DNA from 3 places in the Blautia caccae genome. Region 1 is predicted to be linked to each of the others. Evidence: riboswitches for the same ligand, from Rfam matches in the RefSeq annotation. Region 1 holds a riboswitch; each other region holds the start of a gene.
What was found. A riboswitch is a leader RNA that binds a small molecule or an ion and turns the genes downstream of it on or off. The one in region 1 is predicted to bind cobalamin.

Region 1 (8,280 bases):
GACCTCTCCGACTGCAAACGCGGACAGACTTTTCACAGTAAATGTAAGATCACTGCCATCTGCTTTACAGTCCAGATACTCGATGGTTCCATCGTCCAGAAGATGAGCGAGAACTATGGTTTTACCCGTAAGATCATTTCCTGTATGTACAACAAAGGTTAATCCTCCGCTTACCATGAAATCTGTTTTCGTTCCATCGGCAAGTACTCTGTACGCTTTGATTTCAAATACTTTCATAACAGAAGCTTTCTTATCTGTATCCAGCTTTCCACTGAGTGTTGTATAGGAATTATCTGACTGTGCCACTGATTCTATCTCGATGACTACATCCCATGGAATGTTTCCCTTGTATGTAACCAGATTGTTCTCTGAAGAATCCTTGGTCTTAGTCTTGGATATTTTCTCCTTCAAAGTTTCCATGTTCCCAACAGCATCAGCCGGTATCAATGCCTGTTCAGCCGGTGTCAGGGCATCGTATGCCTCCTGCGCACTTTTCAACACTGTAATAATTTCTTCAGATGTCAGCTCATAAGCATCTTCATCCACAGCATCCTTCATCATTTCAAGTACTTTTTCTGCATTCTCCTGTGATTTCTCGAAGTTCTTTACCAATGACTCCACAGTGTTCCATGTGCCTGTATCATTCACATACTCCTGCGCCTGCTCACTTAATGCCTCATAAGCAGTTTTGATCGCTTCCAGTGCCGCTTTCACATCCGACAGATTATCTGCAGTCACCTCAGACGGCAGTTTCTCAATCATAGCATCTACTGCTGCTGCCTGCGTAAGATCCTCATTCACCTGTCCTATCTGCTCTTTTAGAGCAGCCATCTTGTCAACGAGCTTTGTTCCGTCTTCCCAGACAATGCTGTCAAGATAAGTACGTGCATCCTCATTGGCCTCATATTTTGTAAGCAGATCGCCAGCCTCTCCCAGATTGAATTTTGTTACAGGAAGTTCAAACGCTGCGATTCTTGCAACAATAGGTGCAAGGACTTCATTCACGTATCCTTCGTACTGCTCCGCAATCGTATTTAATGTCATTAACTTTTCATATGCATCGGGATTCTCATTCGCAAATATCTTCTGCTGTGCATCATCCATCTGTTGATATGTGCTGACTGCATCAGCAATTGCCCGCAGGATTTCTTCTGTCATCTGGATATCAGATCCATCCGGCTTTGTTCCTTCCAATTCATCCGGTGACGGGAGGTTCTCAACTTTATTCAACAAATTTTCTTTGGCAAGTGTCTCAAGTTTCTTCTCCGCCGCAACCAGCAGATCATAATTACTCACCTGCGAACGAAGTGCATCTGAGGACAAATTATCATAGAGACTGCGCACATTTCTGATAAACTCCTGATCCTCCAGTGTGACATCATCAAAATTTTCCAGTTTTGCAATATTATCAATCACATCTTTTACAGCTGCCGCATCCTTTTTCGCCTGATCAAGTGCAGAATAAACCGTTTCCAGTTTCTCCGACAATTCAGCATTTACCATTGCTTTCTGTTCAGATGTCAGCAGATTATAGTTACTGTATGCCTCCAGAATAGCAGCCTCATCCTCTGCCGTCACCTCATCCGGAGAAGGCAGTTCTGCGATCAGCGCTTCCACACTCTTAACTGCTTTTAAATCTTTTATTGTCTTTTCAGCCTGTATAAGAGCGGACGCATTACTAACTTTTGATTTCAAATCATCTGTAAGAGCGTCATATGATGTGCGGATGCTTTCCACTGTATCTGCATCATCCAAAGTGATCTCAGACGACAGAGCCGCAATAGCTGACAGTACATCATATACTTTTCTGCTGCCCAGCAATACCTGGTACTTGTCCGCAAATGACTGATCGTCTTTATAGGACACATCTAAGTTTTCATATGCAGCTTCCGCATCCTGAATAGCCTGTCCGCTTTCTAAGGTTACTTCTCCCACAACATCCACTAATTCGGAGAAATTCAGATAGGCTTCTGCTTTTTTCAAAATGCTCTTATTTGTAACATACCCCTGAAGCTTTTCCTTTAATTCTGCATCATCACCGCCAAGGGCTTCATAGGCACTTCCGGCAGTCTGAACTGATTCTTTTGTTACAGAAGCTAAATCTTCCAATTTACTGATAGACTCAATTACAGCGTCAATCTGCAGGGACTCTTCATAACTGCAGACTCTTACCTGAGGTTGTCCTACCAATGTATAATCCACATCTGCAACGGCTGCGTATAACGCATAATATTCGTCCCCAAGCCCCTGAATGCTTTCCGCATCTGCACGTGCCGAATTTGCTGTATTCAGAGCATCCTCCAGAGCTTTTCTCTTGGTTTCATCAGTAATAGAGGAACCGTCTTCGCCATAACACTCCATGGCCGTATCAATCAGGTTATCATATTTGTCAAGAGTCAGGGCATAACGACTCCATACGTTATCACCATGTACAGTATCTCCCAAACCTATAATCGCATCTTTTGACCACATAGATTCTGTATGGCTGATATCATACCAAAAGGACCCATCCTCCAACTGATATCTCTGGAGCGCCTTTAATGGTGTAATTGTATCGCTTACTGCAAAGACTTTTTCAATATCTATTCCTGCTGCTGCCATTCCTTCAAGTACACAGCCGTGAGATATGGTATTCGCATACTTATACCAGAAGTTGTAAAACATTCCGGCTTCGTCTCCCTCGGTAATCAGTGTCGAACGGAATCCTTCTACCAGCGATGCCAGCTTTGTCGGGGACACCAAATCTGCGACAGCCCCCAATGCCCATGCCCGCATGTCCAGATCAAAGGTATCTGAAGCAGCCAGTCCTACTACATCATCTACCAATCCATCCGGTATATTCGCGCCTGCCGCTCTCAGTCCCATTAATGCCCATATTGTATTTGCATAAGGCCCCGTCCAGTTCTTTTCCAAATGTTCAACCAGATTATTTCCCTTATCATCATTATAATTATAGGGATTTTCACCCGTTATGATCAACTGGAGAATTGTCCTGGCATAATCCGTTGGCTGATTATATGTATTTTTGTTCACATCATTAACAGCCGCACCATCTAAATTATTATTTTCCTCTGTAGCTGTTGCACTTGCCATAAATATGGGCCAGGAACCAGCCAAATTCTTTTTATCCTTTTCCGGGCGGTCATACCAGCCTTCCAGTATATCTTTTGCCAGAGATTTTGTTTCATCTGATATAGAATAATATGGAAGTGCGCCATCCTGCTTTTGGTGAAGGAAAATATATAATGTTGAATTTAATCCATCTTCTGCCGTGACTTCCAGACGGGTGATATCATCTGCATTTACCGTTACCGCGCTTCCTTCTATCTCCTCTCCATTTACGGTACAAGAGGCATTATCTGATATTTGTATATCTTCAAATGTCAGCGGACCATCGTCAGAATCAAGCTCAAGTATAAAGCTTTTTTCTCCGCTTTTTAGTTGTTCATCCAGCGAATCCACAGAACCGCCATTTATAGACAGAGAATTTAATACACATTCACTTGATTTACGCATTACCCTTATTTTATGTATCTCTTTGCTTTTCCCATCCGGCGCCGTAACTTCAACTTTAATTATTTTATTTTCATTCTCATCTGTTTCAATACTGGGGTCCTCTAAATTAATCCCATAGTAATTACCGCATTCCCCCTTACCGTCGTCAAAATATCCGCCTTCGCTCTTCTCATTGCCAATGACATTTACCTGTGCTCCCGCAGATGAAGGAAGTATCCCTAAAAGCAGCTTATTATTTTTTGATGTTTTAGGAATATTGAGAATATAATCACCCGTATCCTTATCTAAGGCTATCTTATATTCTATGGGAAATACATAATTTTCCGGAAAAGATACCGGTTTTATTTCAGATATACTTGTATCACTGCTTTGTACTGTTTCCGTCTCCTCCCCATCCCAATAAAAGATGTAAGGTATATTAAGTACATATCTCCCCTTAAAATTACCTGATTTGTCTAACCCAGGTACGTTAATGTCTGTATCCAGGATTTTCATTACCGGAGGCATTGTGCTCCAATCTAAATCCATGCCTATAGGCGGTACGCCTATCATAAATGACAGATTGACTACATTCAATCCTTTATGTGCCTGTATTGCCGGACTGCTATACTTTCCCTGATAAATATTGCTATTCACATCAAACCGCTGAAATGAACTGCCGTTTACAGAGATATGGTTATTTCCTATACCCATCCAATAAAAACAACTTTTTGTAATGGCACTAAAATTTATCGTCTCCATTTTGTTTTGCTTTCTGTTAACCACTATAGAAAAATCATTCACATCGTCTGGTATTACGGCATAATGATATTTACTGTCAGAGGTGTTTATCATCTCTGTGTCCCCTGACAGGATCTCTCCTGTCTCATTATTATTTACACCTACATATTCAACTAATATGGGATACCCGGAATTTTCATCAAAAGATGACTGCTTATTATCTAATACAGCAATATATTCATTTTCCTTCCCGTCCTGGCTCTCCGTTTTAATATCAAAATAAAATGCGCCCACTATTGCTGTTCCGGAGTACATCTGGCTATTACTCATAATATTAGAATACGTTATGATAAAATGAGTCTTGCCATCCACCACTTTATTTTCTATTATTTTATCTGAGCTATGAAACATAGTACCGGCTTCATTATAAATATCTAACGAACTAAATACCTCAGAAACTTTATTCTCAGAATCTGTAAGAATACCTTCTATGATTACCTTATACCCGCCGGAAAATTGTTGAAAGCCTCCATCTCCTACATATATACTTGAATTTTCCTCAGATGGCTGTAATTCAATCTCTTTATTTCCTATTTTTATACTCATTTGTACCAGGCCATTATCTTCCGCAGCATGTGCAGCCCATACATTGGTCACATCAAATCCAAACAGTGATATTAAAAATATAAAACTTAAAACTTTTAATACTTTTTTCATAATCTTCCTCCAGAATATATTCGTTCATCCAAAAACAGGACGGTATAAAAATACCGCCCTGACCTCTAAAATAGCTTTTTATTTAGAAGCTGCTTTTGGATAATAATAGTTAGCATAGCTGAGTATAACTCTGGAACCATCATTGTTAATAGTATTCTGGCTCATATAATTATTTTCATTCAAAGGTGTTTCTCCATCTTTGCCAGAATATGTCCAGCCAACACCATAGTATGCTGTATCTGATTCGTAAGCTGCCCCCTGATAAAACAGGTTCGATTCCCCAGTTCCGCCAATATACAGTCCATCTATTGCATTATATGTGATTGTTGGATCCTGCCAATCCGGCACCACCTTCCAGTATCCCTGGGTAATATTAAGATTTAATTTTGGTAAAGCTTCTTTTACAATTGTCTCAACATCTGTTCCAGGTGCCACATAAACTGTGGTTTCTCCAGACAAAGCAGGATGTGTACCGTCCGCTACTGCGTTCAATGTTACCGTTACCGAAACATCAGTATCAGCCGCAAATGCACTGATGCTCATCGACAGCACCATCACCATTGCCAATACGATACCTAAAAACCGTTTTATACCTTTTTTCATTTTGTTTCCTCCTTATGATATTTTTGTTTTTGCCTTCCGGCACTATCTATCACAACAAGACTGGGCCCTCGTCTTATCATAATCTATTAAGTTTTTCAAAAAATGGTACAAAAAATACACGTCCGTCATGCCTTCGGACACTGCAAATAATTGGTTTGCCACAACTGTGTTTGTGTTCTGACTTGGGTTCGTCCTACTAAAAGCGCCTTCCCGGGAATGATTCCCAGTGGCTTTGCTGCTTTGTTCGTCCCCCTTACAGCAGGGATGTTCTGCCCGGATTCTCACCGGATTCCTTTAAACAGGGCTATTGCCCTGACCACAGAAGATATATTTAATTTTTCTGTTCAAACTATAAAACGCCTTCCCGTACATACAGGAAGGCATTATGGATTCATAATAAATATACCCAGACTGCTCCCTTGTACATGACAGGAAAACAGCGGGTACTGACTTTGTTTACAGTAGATTTACATCTGTTCCGGACTCTCATCGGATTTCCCATTATTATTCTGACATTATGCATCAGAATAAACTGCAATCTTTTTTCTATATTCTCGATATGGCTACATTCTAACTCATTTGGTAATATTTGTCAATATACTGCGCAATAATTTTCTTACTTTGTACATATGTCGTTACAATTCACGGCCAATGTCCCGGGAGGTGTTTTGCGAAGCAAAATCCCGAGTTAGCCAGCGCCAAAATGCAATTTATTGCATTTTGTGTGCATCGCGAAGCGTGTTACTGGGCACGCAGTGAACAGTAACCATATGTCACTATTTCTCAGATGCCGTCGGCATATTCCACCTGGATGCCGTATTGCGCCGCATAGGTCTCCATCTTACTTCCCCGGCGGCAGCGGATGACACAGTTCTTATTGGTCAGCCATTCCCCCACATCCTGTGGGTCATGGAGGATTTCCAGCACCTTCAGGTTATTGCAGCCATGAAAAGCCCATTTTCCTATCTTCTGCACCGACGGCGGAATGAAAACATACTCCAGCTTCTTACATTTTAGAAATGCACTCTCACCGATCATTTCCAGATGTTCCGGAAAATGCAGGGATTTGAAGCCACACTGATAAAATGCCTGGTTTTCTATCCTGTGCAGTTTTTCGGGAAATTTTATATCCTCCAGGGACTCGCACTTATAGAATGCCTGATTCCCAATGGTCCACATCACCTCGGGCAGTGTGACATTGGAAAGGGCACGGCAGTTGGCAAATGTCATGTCCGGCAGTATCCTGCAGTTTCCCATGGGGTCAAACAGGGCTTTCTCCATCCTCCTGCATCCGTCAAATACGCCTTTTCCCAATTCCCTCACCGTCTTCGGCAGCAGTATCTCCCTCAGATTGCTGCAGTTGCCGAAGGCACCCTTCTTGATCACATATACTCTGGGCAGCGCTGCATGCCTGAGAGCTGTGCAGTTAAAAAACGCCTCTGTACCCACGACACGGACAGCGGGCAGTTTTATGTTCTTTACCTTGATATTATTCTTAAGAAAACACACGCCCAGCATTTGGTAACAGGCTGGTATCTGCATATCCTCCTCCGCTGCGCGAATAACATTTTTTCGTTCCAGTACACAATATTCCATCTTTCTTCACTCCCGCCTTGCATATGTGCCATTATAACATAGAGAGGGAATATTTTTGTTGTCCAAACTGGTTATATTAAAGGAAGATAAACAGTAACTTTATTTCCGTAATACCGTTCAAATGTAAAACCCATTCTGTCTGCAATGACATCATTTGCAGGCACCCATTCCCTGAATATGTATTTGCAGAGATATCTCACGGTCTCTGCCAGCTCTTTTTTGTCTGAATCCTGTTTTGTCTCGAACACAGCATAGCGCCTCCCCGGTATGGTCACAGTTATGAGACCCTCGGGCACACAGGAGAAATTTTTGACGACAGGCCCCATAAGATATGTGATCTCCTGGCTGTCCAGGGGATGATACCACATGGCTATGTAATCATCCTTGAAACACTGCATTCCGGAAAGCTCCGCGTTATCTATTTCCGGAAACTCATGGTCCAGCCAGTAAGCCACCTCCTCCAGAAGGTCAATATCTGCTCCTTCCTCCGGAATGACTGACCGTCCGGCCATCTTCAGCTCCTGTGTCTCCAGAAATGAAATGCGTATCTGATTCCTGTCGTATTCCGGCTCAGGCAGCACATCCAGCCTGATATCATCCTGCCGCTTTAATTCACTGGCAGGAAAACCAAATTCCTTCTTAAACGCTTTGGCAAACCCGGCTGCTGTCTCAAAACCATACATTGACGCGGCATTCCCAATCTGTTCTCCGTCCCCAATCCTGGCTGCTGCTTTGAGAAGCCGCCTCCTGCGTATATACTCTCCCAGAGGCATATCGTAATACATGCGGAAAAGGTGGCGAAAATGATCTGTGGAATAGCCGAAAGCTTCTGCAATATCATCCTGCCCGTACTCCATATCCAAATGTGTCTCTATATAGGCCAGTATCTTATCTTCCATGATCTTTTTCATATGTACCTTCCCCCATGCTTTTTCGACATATTTCGATAAACAAAATAGGATGCCGCACGCCCTGCGCAGCATCCCTGTTTTTTTATTTCCTGTCAACCTACACGAAGCTGGAATTTCTGTATATCCTTTTCACTGGAAACCTTCTCAATCTCTGCTCCCAGGCATCTTAATTTCTCTTCAAAACGCTCATATCCTCTCTGGATATAAACAATATCGT
Region 2 (8,280 bases), on a different contig from region 1:
CGGCTCCTGCCTCCACGTGGGAAAGGGCTGTCTTTGCCAAAAGCTCCAGTGTCGCGTCATTTTCCACATCATGACCGCACAGCACGCCGCAGTGGCCGTGGGATGTGTACTCACACATGCAGACATCTGTGATCAGATACATTTCCGGGAACTGTTTTCTGGCTTCCCGAAGCGCCCTCTGTACAATTCCGTCCTCCGCATACGCCTGGCTTCCCACCTCGTCCTTTTCATCCGGAATCCCGAAGAACATCACTTTATCCACGCCTGCCTTCATAAGTCCTTCCAGGGCATAAGGCAGCCTGTCAATGCTGTATCGGAACTGTCCTTCCATGGAGGGGATTTCCTCCTCCATATTTTCTCCCTCACGGACAAAAATGGGATAGATCAGAGAACTTTTGTCCATCCTGGTCTCACGCACCATTCTGCGCAGGGTATCGTTTTTCCGAAGCCTTCTCGGTCTGACTGTCATTTCCATGTTGCTACACTCCTTTTATCCTCTGTTATCTGCTATTTTTTAAGTCTACAACCAAATCCACCACACTGTCAATGGTGGCCTGTTTCGCCATAAATGTCTTCATACCCAGGGCATCCGCCGCGGCTTTCGTCTGTTTTCCAATGCAGGCAGCCGTTACTTTTGTAAAGTCAAGCCCTTTTACCGCCTCCGCAAATCCTCTTACCGTGGATGCGCTTGTGAAAACCGCACAGTTGATCTCTCCGCTCTCAAAAGCTTTTTTCTCATCGATCACTTCCTGTTTTTCATAGAAAGTGTCATAAGTGGGCACATCACAGATGAAAAGTCCCGGCTTTTTCTCCAGCTCCTGGATGATCTCTTTTCCGCCGATCTTGGCTCTCGGAAGAAGGATCTTCTCATTCCCGCTGCAAACACTGCACAGAGCTTTCCCCAGAGATTCCCCGTCAAACACTTCAGGCATGAGATCCACGAACAGACCTCTCTCTTCCAGTGCCTTTTTCGTGCCCTTTCCGATGGCGGCAATCTTCGCGCGGCCTAGTCTGCGGACATCTGTCCCGGCTTTTTTCATCTCCTCAAAGAACACGTTTACACCGATAGGACTTGTAAATGCCAGCCAGTCATAGGTGTGAAGCTGTCCGAATGCGTTATGAAGCGCGCTCTGGTCTGCAAGGGGAGCTGTGCGGATAGCCGGAAGCTCCAGCACCTCAGCACCCATCAGACGCAGTTTTTGTGACATGGTGGAAATGGTTTCCCTGGGTCTTGTGACCAGCACTTTATACCCTGCAAGAGGCAGCTTTTCATACCATCCGAAGGTATCCGCAAGGGAACACACCTCACCCACTACAATGATCGCCGGTGTCTCGATTCCCCGGCGCTTTACTTCCTCCTCAAGTGTGGCAACTGTGGCCACGATCCGCTTCTGCCCCGCTGTGGTTCCCTTCTGTAAAATGGCAGCCGGCATCTCTTTTTGCATACCCGCCTGCAGCAGAGAGTTACAGATATCCGGAAGCGCGGTGACGCCCATAAGAAATACCAGAGTGCCCTTCGTGCGCACAAGCGCGTCAAAATCTATGTCATAGGCCTCCCCCTGCTTTTTGTGGCCTGTGATAATGTGCAGGGAGGAACAGTAATTCCTGTGTGTCACGGGAATCCCGTTGTACGCGGGGACTGCCAAAGGTGAGGTCACTCCGGGCACCACTTCGTAGGGGATTCCCTCTTTTGTAAGAAGCTCCAGCTCCTCCCCGCCTCTTCCGAAGAGGAACGGGTCCCCGCCCTTTAGACGCACCACCCGGTAACCTTTTTTTGCCTCATCCACAAGAACCTGGTTGATCTGTTCCTGGGGCATAATATGGTGGGAGGCACGTTTTCCCACGTTGATCAGGCGCACGCCGGCCGGAATCCGGGATAATACCCCCTGCCCCACCAGGCTGTCATATACTACCACCTGTGCGTTTTTCAAGGTCTCCATGCCCTTCAGGGTAAAAAGTCCGATGTCGCCCGGGCCGGCGCCCACAAGCCAGACCTTTCCTTTGCAGTATCTATTGTCTGTTTCCTGTTCCCTGGCTGTCATATTCTCTCTTCTGCACTCCTCTCTCAGTTTCTGTGCAAGACGCACGCCCAGCTCCTCTGCTTCTTCTCTTTTCCCTTTCAGACTGCCCTTTTTATAAGCGCCTGTCTCTTCCTCGTAATAGAGTCCGGTAAGCAGGATTTCATCCCGGACCACCACCGCGTGGGCAGCCACCGGCGAGGAACATCCGCCGTCCAAAAACCTTACAAAAGAGCGCTCTGCCAAAGCCGCACAGGTACTGTCCGCGTCCCCGTATCCGTCCAGATAAGAGTAATCCTTCCCTTTTCTGCCCTGCACGGTCAAAATGCCCTGTCCTGCTGCCGGAAGCATCTCCTCCGGCTCAAAATATCTGGAAATCCTGTGGGTAAGCCCCAGCCTTTTAAGGCCCGCCGCTGCCAGCACCAGCGCGCTGTATTCCCCGCTGTCCAGTTTCCGAAGCCGCGTCTGCACATTTCCTCTGACACTCCTGCACTCCATATCCGGGAATAATTCCCGAAGCTGCAGGGTACGCCTGAGACTGGAACAGCCGATGGGCTTTGTCCTGTCAAGCTCGGTCACTCCCTCCGGGAGCACCAGCGCATCTCTGGGGTCCTCTCTTTTTGAAAAGGCAAGAAGGGGCAGTTCATCCGGAACCTCCATGGGCATATCTTTCAGGCTGTGCACGGAAAGTTCACTTCTTCCGTCCAGAAGCGCCCGGTCCAGTTCTTTTACAAACAGTCCCTTTCCCCCCACTTTGTCAAGGGTTCGGTCCAGAATGATATCCCCTGTTGTCTTCATGGTGAGAAGCTCCGCCTTCAGTCCCTCATTGTTCTTCTCTATGTAGTCCTTCACCATTTCGCTCTGTATCACAGCAAGCCGGCTCTCCCGGCTGCCGATTACCACTGTCCTGCTGTTCATGCTCTACCTCCCGGCGTTTTCAAAAATTCTTCCACTTTTTCCCGCATCTGTCTTGTCTTTTTATGATCTTTTCCCGCCGCGTTAAATCCAATGACCACGCCATCATGGCAGATAAGTCCCGGGAAATGAAAATCACACTTGTTCTGGTCACTGGCTGTATTCACCAGTATGCCCAGACACTTGCAGGCACTGTAAATATCATCATTTACTCTGCTGTCATCTGTGGCTGCCAGAGCCAAATCCGCGTCATACAGATCTTCCCGCCGGTATTCTTTCTGTTTCCAGATAAGCTCCCCCTTCTCTGCAAGCTCCCGGATCTCCGGCTGTACAAGAGGAGCGATCACCACCAGCTCCCCCACAAATCCCAGAAGGCTTGTGATCCTTCTGGCAGCGATCTTTCCTCCGCCGATGACCACGGCTTTTTTCTGTGTCAGGTCTGTATACAGGGGAAACAGTTTTTTCTCAGTCTTCATAAACCTTCTCCAATCCGGCCACGCACTCCATAAACGCGTCCTGTTCCAGGGAGTCCCGCAGGCCGAAGATCATTTTGTTCACCACTTTTCCGGCTGCCGTGTCAATGGCTTTCAGGAGTTTTTCCCTGTCACTGTCCTCCATGGGCGTCTTTTTTAAGATTTTCAGAATCCGCGCGTTCAGATCCTCCACTGCCTCTGTCTTGATATCCTGGATTCTCGGAAATACATCGCGCCCTGAAAACCAATTATAAAATTCCGACATCTGCTCATCCAAAATGGCCCCCGCCTTCTGCATGCTGGCCCGGAGTCTTGGGGAGGCAGCATCGATCTTGAAGCTGTCAATGTCATAGAGCGTCACATTCTGCAGCTCTCCCACCTCCGGGTCAATATCTCTTGGCACAGCCAGGTCGATCAGTATCACATGATGGGGAACCTCTGCGTTTTCAAAAAGCTCTTTTGTTATGGTGCAGTTCGGGCTGGCTGTGGCGGATACCACCAGATCACATTTTGGCAGCAGTTCCATTCTGTCGCCGTAGTTGATACGCTCACACCCCTGGGGAATGGTCACAATGCCGCTCCGGTACTGACGGACGGTCACGGTCACATCAGCGCCTGCTTCTTTCAGAGCCAGTGCTGTCACCTTTCCCATCTCCCCGTTGCCGATGACCATGCAGGTTTTTCCCTGAATGGAAAATCCCTGGTTTTCCAGCCTGTCAATGGCCTGATGGATGACAGAGGTATTGGCCCTTGAAAATACCACTTCTGTCTTAACCTTCTTCGCCGCCGTCACTGCCATCCGAAAAAGCACCTCCAGCACACCGTCCGTACAGTAGGCATCCCTGGAAAGAGTCAGTGCGTCCTTCACCTGGGTAATGATCTGGTCCTCCGCCAGAATCTGGGATTTCAGGCCGCTGGTCAGATAAAACAGATGCTCCACAGCCTCCCTTCCTTCCCTTGTGATAAAATACTCCCGGTATTCCTCCTCGGGAACTTCTTTTTCTCTGCATAAAAAGCTAAGAAGGGACCCCTCCCAGTCTTCCTGCACACTGGCCCAGATCTCCATCCGGTTGCAGGTCGACAAAATAATACACCCTAAGATGTCCCTGTCTTCTTTCAGACGCTCCATAGCGCTCACCGCATTTTTTTTGGTGAAAGAAAATCTGGCCCGGACATCTACGGATGCTCTGCTGTGATCAATTCCAATCATGGAAATACTCATAGTTCCTACACTCCATATCTTTCGTTTCCGTTTTTTAGATGCCGCGGTCATAAAATATGACTGTTCCAAATCTTATACGGCACCTGCTGTTTTTTCATATTAGCACAGAATGAAAACGGGTGCAACATCTTGTTCCCCGTATACCCGGCAGGAAGATCTGGTGCCATAATAGTTTTCTGATTTTTCTTGTCGAATTCAATTGACAAAAAACTTCCGGGGAGATACAATAATCACAGAATTGAGTGTGCACAGGTGTCCGCTTTTGCGGAAGAATAGGAAAGTTGAGTTAAAAGCTCACACGGTCACGCCGCTGTGAGGGAAGAGCTGCATTTTATAATGTCACTGGGAAACTGGGAAGGCAAAATGCAGCGATGAGGCCCGAGTCAGAAGACCTGCCTGTCACAAACGATTTACACAATGGTTACGAACGATGGCCTTGTGTAAGAACAGGCGGATACGGCATTTATTCTTTGTATAAAGTCACCTGCCCCGCGTTTGTTCTTCTGATGGCCTGTCGGTATTTCTGCCGCCAGGTTTTTTTATACCCTTTTTGGCCTTTTGCCGGTTAAAGGGTAAGGCTTTATTACTCGATCAGAAGGAGGAAAAGACAAAATGAGTAAGAAACAGAAAAAAATCATTGTACTGGCAAGCATGTTCGCACTGACCTTTGGTATCGTGCCCAACGTCAGCGCCATGCACATCATGGAAGGTTATCTTCCCGGAGGGTTCTGCATCGCATGGGGTGTCATCTGCGTACCATTCCTGATCGCAGGATTCATGTCCATCAAGAAAACCCTGAATGAACACAGAAACCTGATCACCCTGCTGGCAATGTCAGGAGCGTTCGTGTTCGTTATCTCATCTCTGAAGATCCCGTCAGTGACAGGAAGCTGTTCCCATATGACAGGAACCGGACTGGGAGCCATCCTTTTCGGTCCCAGCGCAGTTTCTATTCTGGGTATTATCGTGCTGCTCTTCCAGGCAATCCTGCTGGCACACGGCGGACTCACCACACTGGGCGCCAATACTTTTTCCATGGCCATCGCAGGACCTTTTGTATCCTACGGAATTTTCTTCGTATGTAAAAAATGCAGGGTAAACAAGCATATTTCCATTTTCCTTGCAGCAACTCTGGGTGATTTATTTACATACTGCGTTACTGCTGTTCAGATGGCCCTGGCTCATCATGCAGATACCACGATCATGGGCGCCATGGGAAAATTCCTGCTGGTGTTCGCACCCACACAGTTACCTCTGGCAATTATCGAAGGCATCATCACAGTTCTTATTATCATGGGTCTTGAAACCTATGCGAAACCGGAACTTCGTACCATCGGTTTTTTAAAGGAGGCAAAGTAATATGAAAAAAACAGTGATCGGATTATTAGTTGTGATTCTCTTAATTGCGTTTGTTCCGCTTTTTGCATTAAAAGATGCAGAATTCGGCGGCTCTGATGATGCCGGCAGCCAGGTAGTTGAGGAAGTGGATTCCGGCTTCCAGCCCATCGCGGAACCGCTCCTTGAAAAAATGCTTGGCCGCGAGCTTCCGGGCGAAGTGGAAAGTCTTCTGTTCTGCGTACAGTCTTCCATCGGAGTGGGCATTCTGGCCTTCTTTATGGGACGTTTTGTAGAAAGAAAGAAGCTGGGAAAAGGCGAATGATACTTTTCATCCGGCGAAAGGAGTAACTTATGATAACCATTGATAAGCTTTGCTATACTTCCAAGCTTAGATATGAAAATGCCGGTGAAAAGTTTGCGTTTGCGATGATTACACTTCTTTTTTGTGTAATGAGTCGTTCCATCGTGGTCGCATGCATTGTTTTAGCAGTTACAGGGATTCTCACCGTTTATAAGGGGGGAATCCCTTTTTCCCGCTATCTGCACTTTATGACTGTGCCGCTGGCTTTCCTGATTCTGAGCACCATTGCCATTGTTCTGAATGTAAAGCACGAACCGCTGGACCTGTTTGCCATCCCAATCGGGAGCTTATATCTCACAGGAAGTCTGGATGCCCTGCTCTACGCTCTGCAGTTGATCCTGACGGCACTTTCCGCAGTCTCCTGCCTGTATTTTCTGTCCATGACAACACCTATGCCGGACATCTTAAATGTACTGGGAAAGCTCCACTGTCCCAAACTGATGATCGAGCTTATGCTGCTCATCTACCGGTTCATCTTCGTGCTGCTGGACACTGCGTATTATATTTCCACATCACAGAACAGCCGCCTTGGAAACAGGGATTACAGGACAAGCTTAAAGTCCTTCGGCTCCCTTGGCTCTGTTTTGATGATTCGGGCAGTAAAGCGCTCCAATGCCCTCTACAGTGCCATGGAAGCACGCTGCTATGACGGCACCATCCATGTTTTGAATGAAACCTATCCTCCTAAGAAAAAAGTGATTGTGTGGATTGTTTTATTTGAAATCTTTTTATTTTCCATCATGATCTGGAGGAGGTTCTTCACATGAACAATGACATTATACTGAAAGCAGAGAATTTATATTTTTCTTATGACGATGAAAATTCCCATTCGTTAAACGGTCTCAGTCTGGAAATCAAACGCGGACAAAAAGTTGCGTTTATGGGTTCCAACGGTTCCGGAAAATCCACTTTCTTTTTATGCTGCAACGGCATTCACCGCCCCTCCTCCGGTACCCTGTACTTTGACGGAGAACCGGTCACCTATGACAAGAAGGGACTCTTAAAACTGCGCAGCAAGGTAGGAATCGTATTCCAGGACCCTGACAACCAGCTCTTCTCAGCCAGTGTATACCAGGAAATCTCCTTTGGCATCCTGAATCTGGGTGTGTCCGAGGAGGATGCAAAAAAAGAGGTGGAGGAGGTTATTGATCATCTGGAGATCACACCTTTCCGCCACAAGCCTACCCACTCCCTAAGCGGAGGGCAGAAAAAACAGGTCTCGATTGCAGACATCCTTGTTATGCATCCGGATATTATCATTTTAGATGAACCGGCAGCGGCCCTGGACCCCAAACACACCACCATGGTCAACCACATCGTCAATCGTCTGACAGAGGCCGGGATCACCGTTCTCATGGCCACCCATGATGTGAATTATGCTTATGAGTGGGCAGATGAGATCATGCTTTTTCATGAGGGAAAGGTTCTCATGCACGGCACCCCCGCTGATGTATTCAGCAACAAGGCAGTCCTCGCCCGGACGAACCTGGAACCGCCTGCTGTTCTGGAGCTGTTTGACAGTCTGTGTATGAAGGGCATTTTAAAACCCACACTGCCTGTCCCCAAAAATCTGAAGACTCTGGAAAAATACATCGCAGATGTCAATATGAATACTACACATTACGGAGGAATATTACCAGTGAACACAGAGACAAAGAAAGCAATCCTGGCAGTCAGCTTCGGCACCAGCCATGAGGACACCAGAAAGGTCACCATTGACGCCATTGAAGATTCCATGAGACAGGCATTTCCCGAATACCCTGTCTACCGGGCATGGACCAGCAAAATGATCATACGGAAGCTGAAAAACCGTGACAACATTATTGTCCCCACAGTAAAGGAGGCCATGGAGCAGATGGCAGCCGACGGCATCACGGATGTGCTGGTACAGCCCACCCATGTGATCAACGGCATTGAAAATGACCGAATGAAGGAGGACGCCCTCTCCTTCCG
Region 3 (8,280 bases), on a different contig from region 1:
CAGGAGATTGTGGATTTCCTGAAAAGTCCTCAGAAATATGTAAAAGTAGGCGCCAGGATTCCGAAAGGAGTGCTGCTTGTAGGCCCTCCGGGAACAGGTAAGACTCTTCTTGCAAAAGCCGTGGCAGGAGAGGCGGGCGTTCCGTTCTTCTCCATTTCCGGTTCCGACTTTGTGGAAATGTTCGTAGGTGTGGGTGCCTCCCGTGTGAGGGATCTGTTTGAGGAAGGCAAGAAGAACGCGCCCTGTATTATATTTATCGACGAGATCGATGCGGTTGCCAGAAGAAGGGGAACTGGCATGGGCGGCGGCCATGACGAGAGGGAGCAGACCCTGAACCAGCTTTTGGTGGAGATGGACGGCTTCGGTGTCAATGAGGGCATCATCGTAATGTCAGCTACTAACCGTGTGGATATTCTTGACCCGGCAATTCTGCGCCCCGGCCGTTTTGACCGTAAGGTGGGCGTGGGAAGACCTGATGTGAAGGGAAGAGAAGAGATATTACAGGTTCACGCCAGGAAGAAACCCCTCGGCGAGGACGTGGATCTAAAAGAGATCGCCAGGACTACAGCGGGCTTTACAGGTGCTGACCTGGAGAACCTGATGAATGAGGCAGCGATTATCACTGCCAGGGACGGCAGATATTTTCTGACCCAGAAGGATATCCGCCAGGCATTCATCAAGACGGGAATCGGAGCGGAGAAGAAGAGCCGCGTGATTTCCGAAAAGGAAAAGAAGATTACCGCGTACCACGAAGCAGGCCATGCGATCCTGTTCCATGTGCTGCCGGAGATGGGCCCTGTGCATACCATATCCATTATCCCTACCGGAATGGGAGCTGCAGGTTATACCATGCCTCTGCCGGAGCAGGACGAAATGTTCAACAGCAAGAATAAAATGCTGGAGAACATCATTGTGGACCTGGGCGGACGTGTGGCGGAAGAGCTTATATTCGGGGATGTGACAACAGGTGCCTCCCAGGATATCAAGCAGGCGACACAGCTTGCCCGCTCCATGGTCACACAGTTTGGTATGTCGGATAAAGTAGGGCTTATCAATTACGGTTCCGATGAAGATGAAGTGTTTATCGGCCGGGATTTGGCCCACGCCAGAAATTATGGTGAGCAGACAGCGGCTCTGATCGACAGTGAAGTAAAACGGATCATCGACGAGTCTTACGGCAAGGCAAAAGAATTGATCAGTGCACATATGGATGTTCTTCACAAATGTGTGGAGCTGCTGTTGGAAAAGGAAAAAATCGGACGGGAAGAGTTCGAGGCGTTATTTCAGGAAAATGCGGTGGCAGAAAGCTAAAATGTAGGTTTTGCGGCGGGTTTTGTACAGATTTCCGAAAGAATGGGAAATGCCGATTTTTGATGCGTGTAAAATTGGTCAAAAAATCGTTAAAAATTTATTTAAGATTGTGCACACTTTTTCCGTGCTGCATGGTATTATAATAACTGTAAAAACCCCCCAATACATTATATAGTTTTTGCTACACCCCATAAGAAGAAATACCTTCTCCAAAAGAGGCAGTCGTAAGACTGTCTCTTTTACTTTTCTGAGGACACCGGCTGTTTCGGGGCTTTTCTGAAGGATATATTTTGTTCCTGTGGGAATTTATACAAAAGTTGTCATTTTTTGTATAAAAGTGTCTGTTTTCAAAAAAATGGTTGTATATGCAGTAAGAGTGGGATAAAATAGATGAAAGATGGGAAAGTAGACCCATGACCGGCAACTTTTTCGACTGAATGATGGAGAGGATGCATTATGAATTACGAATATATGAAGAATGCACAGAAAATTCAGGAGTATGTGACGAACATGCGTCCTGCTTTCAATAAACGTGCGGTGTTCAGTGATGAGACAGAAAATTACAGGACACCTTTTGAACCGGAACCGGGAGACGTTGTAAATGTGAGGATCCGCACAAAGAAAAACAATGTGGATCTGGTCTATCTGGTATACGAGGATAAGAAAAAAGTAATGGACCTGGCTGATTCCAAGGACGGATTTGACTATTATGAAGCCAACATTTCCCTGGGCACTGAGACAGTCAGGTATTATTTTGAGATATATACAGGCAAACTGAACTGTTATTACAACAGGATGGGCGTGGTGCGGGAGATAGACCCGCATTATTCCTTTGGCATTGTGCCGGGCTTTAAGACTCCGGAATGGGCAAAAGGCGCGGTGATGTACCAGATATTTGTGGACCGCTTCTGCAATGGCGATACGGCCAATGATGTGGTGACAGGAGAATACTGCTATATTGACGAACATGTACAGAGAGTGGAGGACTGGTACCGCTGGCCGCAGTCCATGGATGTGCGGGATTTCTACGGCGGTGATCTGCAGGGGGTCTGGGATAAGCTGGACTATCTGCAGGGGCTGGGGGTAGATGTGATTTATTTTAATCCTATCTTTGTCTCCCCCTCCAACCATAAGTACGACAGCCAGGACTATGACTATATTGATCCCCATTACGGGAAGATCGTCAGTGACGGCGGGGATACCCTGAACTGGGGCGACAAGGATAATTCCCATGCCTCCAAATACATTAAAAGAGTGACTGATTATGAGAACCTGGAGGCCAGCAATGAATTTTTTGCCAGATTTGTGGAGGAAGTGCACAAAAGAGGTATGAAGGTGATTCTGGACGGCGTGTTCAATCACTGTGGTTCCTTCAACAAATGGCTTGACAGGGAGCGGATATATGAGCACCAGGAGGGATACGAGAAGGGCGCGTACATTACAGGGGATAGTCCCTACCGCACGTTTTTCCGTTTCCACAATGAATTTGACTGGCCGTATAACCAGTTTTATGACGGCTGGTGGGGGCATGATACACTGCCTAAGCTGAACTACGAGGATTCCCCCATGCTGTATGAATATATTATGAAGATTGCCAGGAAGTGGGTGTCACCGCCCTATAATGTGGATGGTTGGCGTCTGGATGTGGCAGCGGATCTGGGACACAGCAATGAATATAATCACCAGTTCTGGCGGGATTTCAGAAAGAATGTGAAAGAAGCCAATCCGGAGGCTATTATTCTGGCCGAGCACTATGGTGAGGCAAAATCCTGGCTCCAGGGTGACCAGTGGGATACTGTCATGAACTATGATGCCTTTATGGAGCCGGTCACCTGGTTTTTGACCGGAATGGAAAAGCACAGTGACGAGTACAGTGAGGGGATGTATGGCAACAGCGACTGTTTTATCAGTGCCATGCAGTATCATATGGCAAGCTTTTATGCACCGTCTCTGATGACTGCCATGAATGAACTGTCCAACCATGACCATTCCCGTTTCCTTACAAGGACAAACCACAAGGTGGGCCGTGTGGCGCATCTGGGTTCCGAGGCAGCAGGGCAGGACATCAACAAGGCAGTTTTCAGGGAAGCGGTAGTCATGCAGATGACATGGCCCGGTGCACCCACGATCTATTACGGAGATGAAGCCGGACTGTGCGGATTCACGGACCCGGACAACCGGAGAACATATCCCTGGGGCCGGGAGGACAGGGAACTGATCCAGTTCCACAGGGACATGATCGCCATTCACAAGGGGAACCGGGAGCTGATAGACGGCTCTTTAAAGTTCCTGGCAAATGATTACCAGCTTTTGTGCTACGGCAGATTTACGGACAGGGAAAAAACTGTGGTGGCTGTGAACAACAGTGACCAGACCAAGATGGTGGAGTTGTCTGTCTGGGAGCTGGGGATATCCAGGAGCAGGGAAGCGCGTTTTAAACAGCTCATCGTGACCGGTGACTTCGGCTATAGCCTGATTAAGAAGATTCATGTCTGTAAGGGCGGAGTTGTGCGGATGAGAGTGCCCTCCCACGGAGCCATGGTGATTAAATGTGTTGTGGATAAAGACAGAAGAAATGATTAAAAGCATACAAAAAGACCGGCTGAATGTGCCGGTCTTTTTATCATGTCGCATACCGGAATCGAACTATTACAGTTTCATCATCTGTGCAGATAACTATAATCTGTGCATGATTTAACTATTATTAGTAATTAATGGAATGAAAAACACTTTATATTTTGCAAGTAATTCACGTTTTAATTTCTAAAGAGAACTGGGGCTGCCCCACATATTGCAGAGCAGCCCATTCACGTTTGCTATACCTTTTTCTTTACTGCATACCACAGTTCAACGTAGCCCATATCGGAATCCCCGCCGTAAATCTCAAAGTTCATACCATTCACCTGCTCATATTCAGCGGTAGGAAGCCATTCAGAAAAAAAACGCTTATGCAAGTTATTTACAACTTCGACAACATTATCCCATTTAAACTTTTCAGACGGAAATATTACCCATGTGCTGGCAGGTATATTCGCAACTGTATATCCGTCAACCTTGCTGTTTTTATTTCTGAATGCACACTGCATATATGCGAATGTCCCGGGTTCCGTTTGTTTATAATCACATACCCCATGTACCTTGCATAAGCCGGGGCTGACAAACAGAGGTAAATCACCGGCATCTGCCGCAAGTTTTTCATATGCACCGTTCACGTAATTTTGATTCCAAAGCTCATGAGGATTGTTTGGGTGTACAGCGTTATCATGCAGAATATCTGCATTAACACCTATTCCATCTGTATTAAAAATACCCTCGTAGCCAAAAACCTGAAATGCCTCTTTGTTTTCAATGCGATAATCCATTCTTTTCTCTCCTTTGACTGAAATTTGGAAAGAAATTCTTGGGTATGCTTTAAGTGTTACACCACCAGCGCGCGCTTCCGTCGGTGTAACCCCGTGGAGTGTTCGAAACGCGCGTGAAAATGAAACCGGCGAATCGTAACCATACTTTAAAGCGAGATCAATCACTTTGATATTGCCACCTTGCTGCAGTTCCATTGCTGCCATCGTCAGCCTCCTTCTGCGAATGTATTCCGTTAGCGAAATATCGGTAATAAATGAAAACATCCGAGAGAAGTTATAAATTGAACAACAGGCAATTCGTGCCAGCACTTCTTGATCAATCTCACCTGTCAGGTTATTCTCCACATACGCGAGTGCCAAATCCATACGGGTTAATAAATCCAAAAATCTCCCTCCCTTCAAACAAAGTATACTCAATATATAAATTGCTGTCGCAACATTTTAAGCCGAGTATTGTATAATTCTATATTTATATCATACCATAGAAAAAATATCTGGAACATATCTATTATTAATATTTAACGAACCACGCTTACCTGAGCCATGTTCTGCTGGTGCGGTATCCGGGAGACGGACACAGGCACAAAGGAAACGGGGCTAAAGCGTATCAGAATCCACGATCTACACTATAGTTGTGCCACACTGCTCTATGCAAATGGTGTGGATATGAAATTCATACAGTAATAGCTTTGATATAGTACGCAACTATAGGTAATTTCTCTGTAGTCACTGTTGCGGCAGTTATACAACACAAAAAAGACTCAAACAATTACTTGTTTAAGCCTTTCCTGATTACTGCCGCAGACCGGAATCGAACCGGTACGGGTATCACTACCCACGGGATTTTAAGTCCCGGGCGTCTGCCAGTTCCGCCACTGCGGCAAAAGATATCGGATAGGCGAACCTATCCGATAAAATGGACGGTGGTGGATTCGAACCACCGAAGCAATTTGCAGCAGATTTACAGTCTGTCCCCTTTGGCCACTCGGGAAACCGTCCATGTTTTATTTAGATATGTCAGTTCTCTCTGACAAGATATTATTATAACAGATTTTTTCCAGATTGCAAGGGCTTTTTCGGTATTTATTTGAAATGAAGCGGATAGATAATGGATGGGAAATTTTTATCTATAACAAATTGTGATGTATAAAAAGTTGCAATCCATAAATATTCAAGTATAATAAAGACTTAGAGATTGATCATACAGGATATAAGTTGCTATTGCAGCATGAAAAGAGAAACCGGTGCAAGTCCGGTACGGTCCCGCCACTGTGACAGGGAGCGCTCAGATGTTATGCCACTGGACAGAAGTCCGGGAAGGTATCCGGGTGCGCTGAACTGAAGTCAGGAGAACTGCTTATATCTTTAAGATGTTTCGCACGGCTGATGGGAACTCTTGAAATAAGGGCAGGATTCTGCATTTTTTAGGTAAATTTTGAGAGTTAGGGACAGTCTGTGTATCGGGCTGTCCTTTTTTGATGCGCAGAAGGAACGCGGCTGCATCCGGCAGCGATGCGGACCGCAGATATCTCAGAGCTGTTAATAGCAATGGAGGTGAAAAGGTTGAACAAGAAAAACACAGGCAGAAGGCTGGTCCAGATTGTGATCGTACTGATGGGGATCAGTTTTTTTACATTTGGACTCACCTATCTGTCGCCGGGGGATCCGGCGGAGATCATGTTAACAGAGTGCGGCAATGTGCCCACGCCGGAACTTCTGGAAAAGACAAGGGCTGAACTGGGACTCGACAAACCGTTTCTGGTGCAGTACGGAACCTGGCTGAAGGGAGTGATGACCGGAGATATGGGAACTTCTTATTCTATGAAGGTTCCCGTGGTGGACAAACTGGTATCCTGTTTCCGGCCCACACTGGAACTGGCGCTGGCTTCTCTGGTCATCATGGTGCTGATATCCGTTCCGCTGGGAATCTTATCAGCAGTCTGCCGGAATAAATGGGTGGACTATCTGGTGCGGGCGCTGACCTTCCTTGGAGTATCGGTTCCGAACTTCTGGATCGGACTGATCCTTCTGAGTATATTCGGTGTGACGCTGCGGTGGGTAACCGTTTCCGGGGGAAGCACGGATTTCAAATCCCTGATCCTTCCCGCCGTGACTTTGGCTATTGCCATGTCCGCAAAATACACAAGACAGGTGAGGATAGCTGTTCTGGAGGAACTGAACCAGGATTATGTGACGGGTGCCCGCATGCGGGGAATCAGGGAGCGAACAATTCTGTGGAAGCATGTGCTGCCAAATGCCATGCTGCCGCTGGTGACCCTGCTGGGTCTTTCCCTGGGAAGTCTTCTGGGAGGAACCGCAGTGGTGGAGATCATTTACAACTGGCCGGGCATGGGCAGTATGGCGGTAAAAGCCATTTCCTGCAGGGATTATCCCCTGGTACAGGGCTATGTGCTGTGGATCGCACTGCTCTACATGGGAATCAATCTGCTGGTTGACCTTTCCTATACCCGTCTGGATCCCAGATTAAAGGAGGAGCGGTGATTTGAAGGTATTAAGATTTTTGAAGAACAACAAACAGTTTACCGTCTTTCTTCTTCTGGCCCTGGCAATTGCGGCAATAGCTGTCTTTGCGCCCTGGATCGCTCCGCGGGACCCCTATGATGCTGTGATGAGTGATTCTCTAAAGGAGCCGGGGAGCACTTATGTCTGGGGAACCGACAAGCTGGGGAGGGACGTGCTCTCCAGAGTTATATACGGAACCAGGTCATCCCTGACCATGACGCTGTGTCTGGTGGCGGTCATCTTTGTGGTGGGGACTGCTTTTGGAATTCTGGCGGGATATTTTGGCGGAGCTGTGGACGCTGTGATCATGCGGATTGCGGATATGATGATCTCCTTTCCCGGTCTGGTGCTGGCAATCGCCATAGCAGGTCTTCTGGGGCCCAATATGGTAAATGCCGTTATTGCCATCTCGGCTGTGAGCTGGACAAAATATGCCAGACTTGCCCGCAGTATGGTCCTGAAGATCAAACAGAACCTGTATATTGAGGCGGCTGTTGTAACAGGAACGAAAAGGGGCAGCATAATTATGAAATATGTGATCCCCAACATGATCACAACCATGGTGGTGACAGCAGCCACAGATATTGGGACCATGATGCTGGAGTTGGCATCCCTGTCCTTTTTGGGATTCGGGGCGCAGGCGCCCACCCCGGAATGGGGGCTGATGCTCAATGAGGGCAGAACCTACATATCCAAAGCCCCCTGGCTGATGATCTATCCCGGCATTGCCATTGTAGTCGTTGTGGTCGTCTTCAATATGCTGGGCGACAGTATCCGGGATATCCTGGACCCAAAACAAGAGTAAAACAGAAGGAGAAAAGAGATATGGATCAATTTTACAGAAAAATCATGTGTGCCCTGCTGGCGGGAAGTCTTGCAGCGGGATTGCTGGCAGGCTGCGGAAACAGCGCCGGGGAAAAGGCGGATACAGAGGATACGGCAGCTTCCGGGGAGAACTCCGCCTTAGATAAAACAGGCGGAGACGGCGGTGAGATCACCATAGGCGTTACAAGCTTTGCGGATACTCTGGAGCCTACAGAGCAGTATTTCAGCTGGGTGGTGTCCAGATACGGAGTCGGGGAGA

Region 2: another riboswitch for cobalamin. It lies ahead of WMO65_RS09010 (energy-coupling factor ABC transporter permease); the one in region 1 lies ahead of WMO65_RS09600 (hypothetical protein).
Region 3: another riboswitch for cobalamin. It lies ahead of nikB (nickel ABC transporter permease); the one in region 1 lies ahead of WMO65_RS09600 (hypothetical protein).

What each region holds. Positions count from the first base shown of each region.
Region 1 covers NZ_JBBMFP010000007.1:115,271-123,550, reverse strand. Annotated here, with positions in the region: gene WMO65_RS09605 (hypothetical protein) at 1-4,953, opposite strand, end outside; gene WMO65_RS09600 (hypothetical protein) at 5,032-5,556, opposite strand; cobalamin riboswitch at 5,708-5,892, opposite strand; gene WMO65_RS09595 (leucine-rich repeat domain-containing protein) at 6,340-7,152, opposite strand; gene WMO65_RS09590 (AraC family transcriptional regulator) at 7,224-8,063, opposite strand; gene murA (UDP-N-acetylglucosamine 1-carboxyvinyltransferase) at 8,156-8,280, opposite strand, start outside.
Region 2 covers NZ_JBBMFP010000006.1:217,147-225,426, forward strand. Annotated here, with positions in the region: gene hemB (porphobilinogen synthase) at 1-475, opposite strand, end outside; gene cobA (uroporphyrinogen-III C-methyltransferase) at 501-2,042, opposite strand; partial or broken gene hemC (hydroxymethylbilane synthase) at 2,073-2,936, opposite strand; gene WMO65_RS09000 (precorrin-2 dehydrogenase/sirohydrochlorin ferrochelatase family protein) at 2,933-3,409, opposite strand; gene hemA (glutamyl-tRNA reductase) at 3,399-4,628, opposite strand; cobalamin riboswitch at 4,862-5,042, shown strand; gene WMO65_RS09010 (energy-coupling factor ABC transporter permease) at 5,241-5,987, shown strand; gene WMO65_RS09015 (energy-coupling factor ABC transporter substrate-binding protein) at 5,989-6,288, shown strand; gene cbiQ (cobalt ECF transporter T component CbiQ) at 6,318-7,094, shown strand; partial or broken gene WMO65_RS09025 (energy-coupling factor ABC transporter ATP-binding protein) at 7,091-7,693, shown strand; gene WMO65_RS09030 (sirohydrochlorin cobaltochelatase) at 7,967-8,280, shown strand, end outside.
Region 3 covers NZ_JBBMFP010000016.1:50,641-58,920, forward strand. Annotated here, with positions in the region: gene ftsH (ATP-dependent zinc metalloprotease FtsH) at 1-1,311, shown strand, start outside; gene WMO65_RS17005 (glycoside hydrolase family 13 protein) at 1,768-3,894, shown strand; gene WMO65_RS17010 (AraC family transcriptional regulator) at 4,128-5,057, opposite strand; tRNA gene WMO65_RS17015 (tRNA-Leu) at 5,470-5,555, opposite strand; tRNA gene WMO65_RS17020 (tRNA-Tyr) at 5,591-5,672, opposite strand; cobalamin riboswitch at 5,869-6,048, shown strand; gene nikB (nickel ABC transporter permease) at 6,237-7,175, shown strand; gene nikC (nickel transporter permease) at 7,177-8,001, shown strand; gene WMO65_RS17035 (ABC transporter substrate-binding protein) at 8,022-8,280, shown strand, end outside.